3 regions of the Aeromonas sp. MdU4 genome follow, and region 1 is predicted to be linked to each of the others. Evidence: predicted binding sites of a transcription regulator. Region 1 holds the regulator's gene; each other region holds the start of a gene.
The links. The regulator sigma-54, encoded in region 1, starts transcription at its own class of promoters, with help from an activator protein. The targets are predictions, from matches to a motif close to TGGCACNGTTTTNGCTT.
Positions count from the first base shown of each region.

Region 1 (2,270 bases):
TCAAGAAGATCATCCAGCACCTGAAAGATAGGGGCCTCGGTGTCTTGATTACCGACCACAACGTCAGAGAGACTCTGGACGTATGTGAGAAGGCCTATATCGTCAGCCACGGCAAGATGATTGCCGAAGGTGCACCGGCTGACATCCTCGCCGATGAGCAGGTCAAGCGCGTCTATTTGGGCGATCAATTCAGTCTATAGTAAGGGGGCATGCCTTCATTTCCTTTGACGTGTGCCTCGCTGAACACAAGGATATCCCGACGTAGATGAAGCCGACATTACAGTTGCGTCTCGGTCAGTCCCTGACCATGACGCCGCAATTACAACAAGCGATTCGTCTGCTACAGCTCTCCACGCTGGAACTTCAGCAGGAAATTCAGCAAGCGCTCGAAAACAATCCTTTGCTGGAGCAGGAAGAGAGCGAAGTGCTGGAGACCAGCCCTGAGGCGCAGGTCGATGCCAGCCAACTGGACTCCAGCGATGCCATGGCTCAGGAGCAGATGCCGGACGAGTTGCCGGTAGACACCACTTGGGACGAAGTCTACTCAGCCGGTACCGCCCAGAGCGCGGGCCCTATCCACGATGGGGAAGATACCGTCTATCAGGGGGAGACCACCGAAAACCTGCAGGATTATCTGCTGTGGCAGATGCGCCTAACGCCATTCAGTGATGTGGATGCCGCTATTGCGCTCGCCATCATCGATGCCATCGACGAATCCGGTTATCTGACTGTTGCGCTGGAGGATATCCAGGCTGCTGTCAGTAGCGATGAGGTGGAGGTTGAGTTGGACGAAGTGGCTGCAGTCCTCAAGCGGGTGCAGCATTTCGATCCGGTTGGCATTGCCGCCCGTTCGGTACAGGAGTGCCTGCTGATCCAGCTGGAGCAGTACGACCCGCAAACTCCCTGGCTCAATGAGGCCAAGGAAGTCATTCTCGAGCACATGGAACTGCTCGGCAACCGCGATTACCGTACCCTCGCTCGCAAGATCAAACTCAAGGAGAGCGACCTCAAGGAGGTGCTCGATCTGATCCAGTTGCTGGAGCCGCGTCCCGGTAACGGCATTATCCAGAGTGACTCCCAGTATGTGATACCGGATGTCTCTGTGGTCAAAAAGGGCAATAAATGGGTGGTCGAACTCAATCCCGATTCCGCCCCCCGCATTCGGGTCAACGAGGCCTATGCCGCGATGGCCCGCAATGCGCGCAGTAGCACCGACACCCAGTTTATTCGCTCCCATTTGCAGGAAGCCAAGTGGTTTATCAAGAGCCTGGAGAGTCGCAATGACACCCTGCTGAAAGTAGCCAGTTGCATTGTCGAGCAGCAACAGGGCTTTTTCGAGTATGGTGAAGAGGCGATGAAACCCATGGTGCTCAACGATATCGCCGAAGCCGTAGAGATGCATGAATCCACCATTTCCCGGGTGACCACCCAGAAATATATGCATACCCCACGGGGCATTTTCGAACTGAAGTTTTTTTTCTCCAGCCATGTGAACACCGAAGGAGGAGGAGAGTGCTCATCGACCGCAATCCGCGCGCTCATCAAAAAGCTGGTGACGGCAGAAAATCCTGTCAAGCCGTTAAGTGATAGCAAGATCGCGGATTTGCTGGCCGAACAGGGTATTATGGTGGCGAGACGCACGATCGCTAAGTACCGCGAATCCTTGTTTATCCCACCTTCCAATCAGCGCAAACGCCTGGTTTAGGCAAAACAAAAGGATGATGTTATGCAAATTAACCTGACCGGACACCATGTCGAGATTACCGAAGCTCTGCGTGATTATGTGAATAATAAATTTGCCAAACTCGAGCGTCACTTTGACCACATCAACAACGTGCATGTGGTGCTTAGCGTGGAAAAACTGAACCAGATAGCGGAAGCCAAATTGCATGTCAGCGGGGGTGAGGTATTCGCCAATTCCGAGCATGCCGATATGTATGCTGCGATAGACATCTTGCTCGACAAGCTGGACAGGCAGATCATCAAGCACAAAGATAAGTTAAATAAAAAATAACTATGCAACTTGAACACATACTGAGTCGGGACTGCACCAAGAGTGCAGTCCCTTGTACCAGCAAGAAACGGGCCCTCGAAATCATCAGCGAGCTGGCCGCAGAACGCCTTGGCACTTCCCGTCAGGCGCTGTTTGAATGTTTGCTGGCCCGCGAAAAAATGGGTAGTACCGGGATCGGTGCCGGTATTGCGATCCCCCACGGTCGCATTGACGATGAATTCCCTCCCACCGCCATCCTGATGACCTTTGCTGACCC
Region 1 covers NZ_JBHFMW010000016.1:16,582-18,851, forward strand. Annotated here, with positions in the region: gene lptB (LPS export ABC transporter ATP-binding protein) at 1-200, shown strand, start outside; gene ACE1BR_RS08555 (RNA polymerase factor sigma-54) at 266-1,705, shown strand; gene hpf (ribosome hibernation promoting factor) at 1,727-2,014, shown strand; gene ptsN (PTS IIA-like nitrogen regulatory protein PtsN) at 2,017-2,270, shown strand, end outside.

Region 2 (2,270 bases), on a different contig from region 1:
GCTGATCATCAGATCCAGTGAGTTGTCCGTGGTCTGTACGTTGCCCTGGCTATGGTTTTTCTGGGTCGCCACCACCTTGGCACCGGCCCCCAGCATCAAACCGGAAGGAAGCTCGGTATCGGCAGAGGAACGGCCACCAGGCTGGTTGATGTTCTGATAAAGCAGGTCTTCGAAGATCGCCCGTGATTTTTTGAAACCCACGGTGCTGGCGTTCGCCAGGTTGTTCGAAGTGACCGAAATATTGGTCTGCTGAGCATCCAACCCGGTCTTGCTGATCCAAAGTGCAGGATTCATGATGTAACTCCTTGGTTAGCTGATACGCAGCAACTGGGTTTGGGCCTCATCATTCTCTTCGGCCGTTTTCATTAATTTGATCTGGGTTTCGAACTGCCGTTGCAACCGGATCAAGTTGGTCATTTCATCGACCACATTGACGTTACTCCCCTCAAGGGAGCCAGCAATGAGGCCGACATTGGCAGAGGCGGGCTCATTCTGACCATCCTTGCGCCGAAACAGACCATCTTGCCCCTTCTCTACCGCACTGGCTGCCGGGTTGACCAATTTGATCCGTTGAAAATCTTCCGACAAGTTGGCCCCAGCCCCCTCCGGGCGGCCACTGATGGTGCCATCGCGATTGATCGCCATCTTCTCCATCGGCATCGGCAGCACGATAGGTTGACCCCCGTCATCCACCACATTGAGGCCGGTCGACGTTTGCAAATTGCCGGTCGCATTAACCTGCAAATTTCCCATCCGGGTATAAGCTTCTCCTCCCTTGGGATCTTGCACCGCGATCCAGCCAGGACCATCGACCGCCACATCAAGATCCCGCCCGGTGGTCATCAGCATGCCATGCTGCAAATTCTGACCCGGACGTTCCGTCATGGCGAACACCCGGCTAGGCAATCCCTCACCAAAGGCCTGCATGCTTCGGGCCTGCTCGAAATCGGATTTGAAGCCAGTCGTATTGGCATTGGCGAGGTTATTGCCACGCACAGCAAGGCTGTTCATGTTCTCTTTAGCCCCGGACATGGCGATGTAAAGCAGGTGATCCATGGGATTCTCCGTCAAACAGATGACTCTAAGTCAGAGAAATGCAATTAGGATGCCAATGCCAATTCAGGAAGTTCAGGGGCAACAAAACAGGAGGGATTACTCAGAAAGAAGGGCGCCGCAGCGCCCTTCTCAATAGGAGATGAATTAACGGATCTGCAGAATGGTTTGCTGCAGCGAACTGTTAACCTCCAAAGAACGTGAGTTGGCCTGGAAGTTACGCTGAGCAGTGATAAGGTCAACCAGCTCAGAGGTCAAGTCCACATTAGACTGCTCCAGCGAAGATGACTTGATGGTACCGAAAGTGCCAGAATTCGGAGTACCTGGCAACGCGTCACCAGAGAGCAGGGATTGCCGCCAGGAAGTATCACCTACCTGAGTCAGCCCTTGCGAGTTGGCAAATTTGGCCATCGCAACCATGGCGACCTTGATGGTCGTAGCATTGCTGTAAGTTGCGGACACAATACCATCTGGAGTGATCTCTACCTTGGTCAAACGACCAACAGTAGAACCATCTTGTGACAACTTGTTGACTTCAAACGGTGACGCATACTGGGTCACGGTACCAAACGTAATATCAACCTGCTGAGTCGGGTCTGCACCATTGGTAATGATGCCCGCTCCAGCCCCCAGTTGCTCCGTCTTGATGCTTGCCGGTATTGTCGGTGTAATCATTTTGCCATCAGCGCCAAATGTAATCTGGGCACCCAACGGGGCCGGGTTCAAACCAGCCGCCATTGTCGGCGCTGCGCCACCAACAATATCAATCGGTTTATCTCCTTGATAGAGATACATCCGCCAGGAAGTCGGGGTGGTCGGCTTGCCCGGGTTGGCAGGGTCGGCCTCTTTGATAAAATATTGAGTGATAGTATGGGGTTCCCCCAACGAGTCATAAATCACCACAGAAGTGGATGACGAATAGGTCTTTGAATCCTTTGGATCAAATGTTGACGCAGGTCCTGCACCAAAACCGGATGGTAGCGGATCGGTGTTAGAGGGAAGGTTAAAACTAGCGTCAATTTTGCTGGTTTTAACCGGTTCACCCGCTCGATCCGGAATCTGGATAGGCTTGGTTGCATTGATGCTGACCGCTTTCGGGGTACCATCTGTATTAATCTCATAGCCTTGCAGATAGTGGCCCTGATTATTGACCATATAGCTGCTTTCATTAAGCTTGAATGCACCGGCACGCGTATAGGTGCGATCCAGATTGGTCA
Region 2 covers NZ_JBHFMW010000038.1:32,535-34,804, reverse strand. Annotated here, with positions in the region: gene flgG (flagellar basal-body rod protein FlgG) at 1-294, opposite strand, end outside; gene flgF (flagellar basal-body rod protein FlgF) at 310-1,056, opposite strand; gene flgE (flagellar hook protein FlgE) at 1,201-2,270, opposite strand, start outside.
Region 2: the regulator sigma-54 is predicted to act here: its motif matches at 1,095-1,111, upstream of flgF (flagellar basal-body rod protein FlgF).

Region 3 (2,270 bases), on a different contig from region 1:
AAACTGCGCCATCAAAGGTGAAAGGCGGCTCTTCACCAGATACTGTTTGTTATCACCCAGCACGATCCCACTCTGTACCGCGAGAAAGTTACTGAACTGTTTATATAAGTCGTCCGAAAGTGTCTTCATGCAGCGATTCTTCTTAATTAAAGTGCGTTTTGTACGGCTTTTGCCAATTCATCCGGCTGGAACTTGGCGATGAAGTTGTTCGCACCAACTTTCTGCACCATTGCCTGGTTGAATACTCCACTAAGGGATGTATGCAGAATAACATGCAAATCCTTGAGATTGGGATTATTCCGGATCTCGGCAGTGAAGGTATAACCATCCATTTCGGGCATTTCAATGTCCGAAATCACCAGTGCAATCTGATCCTTGATGGGGCCACTCTTGGTCATTTCCAGCAACATGTTCAATGCCTCGCGACCATCCTTGGCCAGCACACATTCAACCCCGATCGCTTCCAGCGCACGCTGCACCTGTTTGCGTGCCACAGAGGAGTCATCAGCAACCAACACTGGTCGACCCAGAGTCGGGTGTTCAACACTGGCCTCAACCAACTCTTTGCTTACCTCGGTGGAAACCGGTGATATTTCGTTGAGAATGCGCTCAACATCCAGGATCTCGACCAACTCACCATCAACCTCGGTAACGGCTGTCATGTAGTTGATTCGACCCGCCCCTTTTGGTGGGGGCAATATCGACTCCCAGTTCATGTTGATGATGCGTTCAACCGAGTGCACCAGAAACCCCTGTATGGAACGGTTGTACTCGGAGATAATAATGAAACATTTGCTCAAGTCTTCAATCGGCCGTTTGCCCATCGCCATGCTGAGATCGATGACAGAGATAGTCTGGCCACGAATGTGTGCAACACCGCGAATGCAGGAGTTCAGCTTGGGCATCACTGTCAAGGGGGGGCACTGCAACACTTCACGCACTTTAAATACGTTGATGCCAAATCTTTGACGTCCATTGAGACGAAACAACAACAACTCCAGCCGGTTTTGTCCCACTAGCTGGGTACGTTGGTTGACCGAGTCCAGGATACTGGCCATAAACACTCCCTAAAAACGCTTGGCATTAATCATGCATGCGTGATGGATTGCGTCAGACTATTGATGTGACAACGAACAGATTCTGAAGCAATCATAGTTAAATATGGTGATATGCGTGAACAACTTATCGACCAACGAGCAAAAATGATTAACCGACTTTTACTCATCAGCCTCTTTTTTGGCAGCATATCTTCCAGCTCCGCCTCGGAGGTCACCACCTATCTGCAAGAACAGGCACAAGAGTTCGTTTATGGTCAACTCGACATACCCTTGGATGCAAAGGCCGAGGTCACAACGGCAACCCTCGATGAACGACTCCCGCTTACCCGCTGCGAAGATCGGTTAACCATCAGCTTACCAGCAAAAATGGAAATTCGCCGTAATACAACCGTTTACCTGAAATGCGAAGAAGACAAGCCCTGGGATGTCTATCTGCCAGTTCGCGTCAGTATTCAAAAACCCTTTGTCACGGTAGCCAATCCCATTGCCAAAGGAGATGTGTTAACCGAAAGCCAACTGGTGCTTGCTTATCAAGATCAGACTCTGATCCGTGGCGACTATTTGACTGACCCCGCCCCCCTCATTGGCGTTCGCAGCAAACGGGAGATAAAGCCGGGGCAACCTATCCGTTTAAGCCAAGTCTGTGTGGTATGCAAAGGGGATCAGGTCACCTTGACGGCGGAAAACAGCAACTTCCAGATCAAAACAATGGCCCGAGCCTTGCAAGATGGCAGCTTCGGGGAGATCATCAAACTCGTTAATATTCGCTCTGGTAAAACAGTCGAGGGTAAAGTGAGTGCAGTGGGCTCTGTGTCGGTCACTTTTTAATGTCTGAGGCATTGACAATTTTTTTCTAAAGTTTTGACCTACCGTACCGATAAACAGGTAAGCAAACCTTAAAGCAGACGAAGGTAACTCAAATGGCCATCAACAATATCAACAACTTGGCGAACAATCGGTTGCAAAATACCGGTAGTAGCCAGGGGACAGGCAGCAAGTCAGTCACCTCATCGCCCGAAAATGAAAGCAAAGCGGCAACTGTCAAGCTGGACTCCGTCTCCTTGACTAATGAGGCTCAGCAATTGCAAAAGATGCAACAAAACCTCAATACCGCATCGACCGGTAACGAAAGCAAGGTAGAGCGACTGAAAAAGGCCGTTGCCAGTGGTGAATATCAGGTTAACAGTGATGCTGTGGCCAAAAAGATGTTCA
Region 3 covers NZ_JBHFMW010000038.1:27,454-29,723, reverse strand. Annotated here, with positions in the region: gene ACE1BR_RS21075 (CheR family methyltransferase) at 1-129, opposite strand, end outside; gene ACE1BR_RS21070 (chemotaxis protein CheV) at 147-1,058, opposite strand; gene flgA (flagellar basal body P-ring formation chaperone FlgA) at 1,203-1,886, shown strand; gene flgM (flagellar biosynthesis anti-sigma factor FlgM) at 1,979-2,270, shown strand, end outside.
Region 3: the regulator sigma-54 is predicted to act here: its motif matches at 1,079-1,095, upstream of flgA (flagellar basal body P-ring formation chaperone FlgA).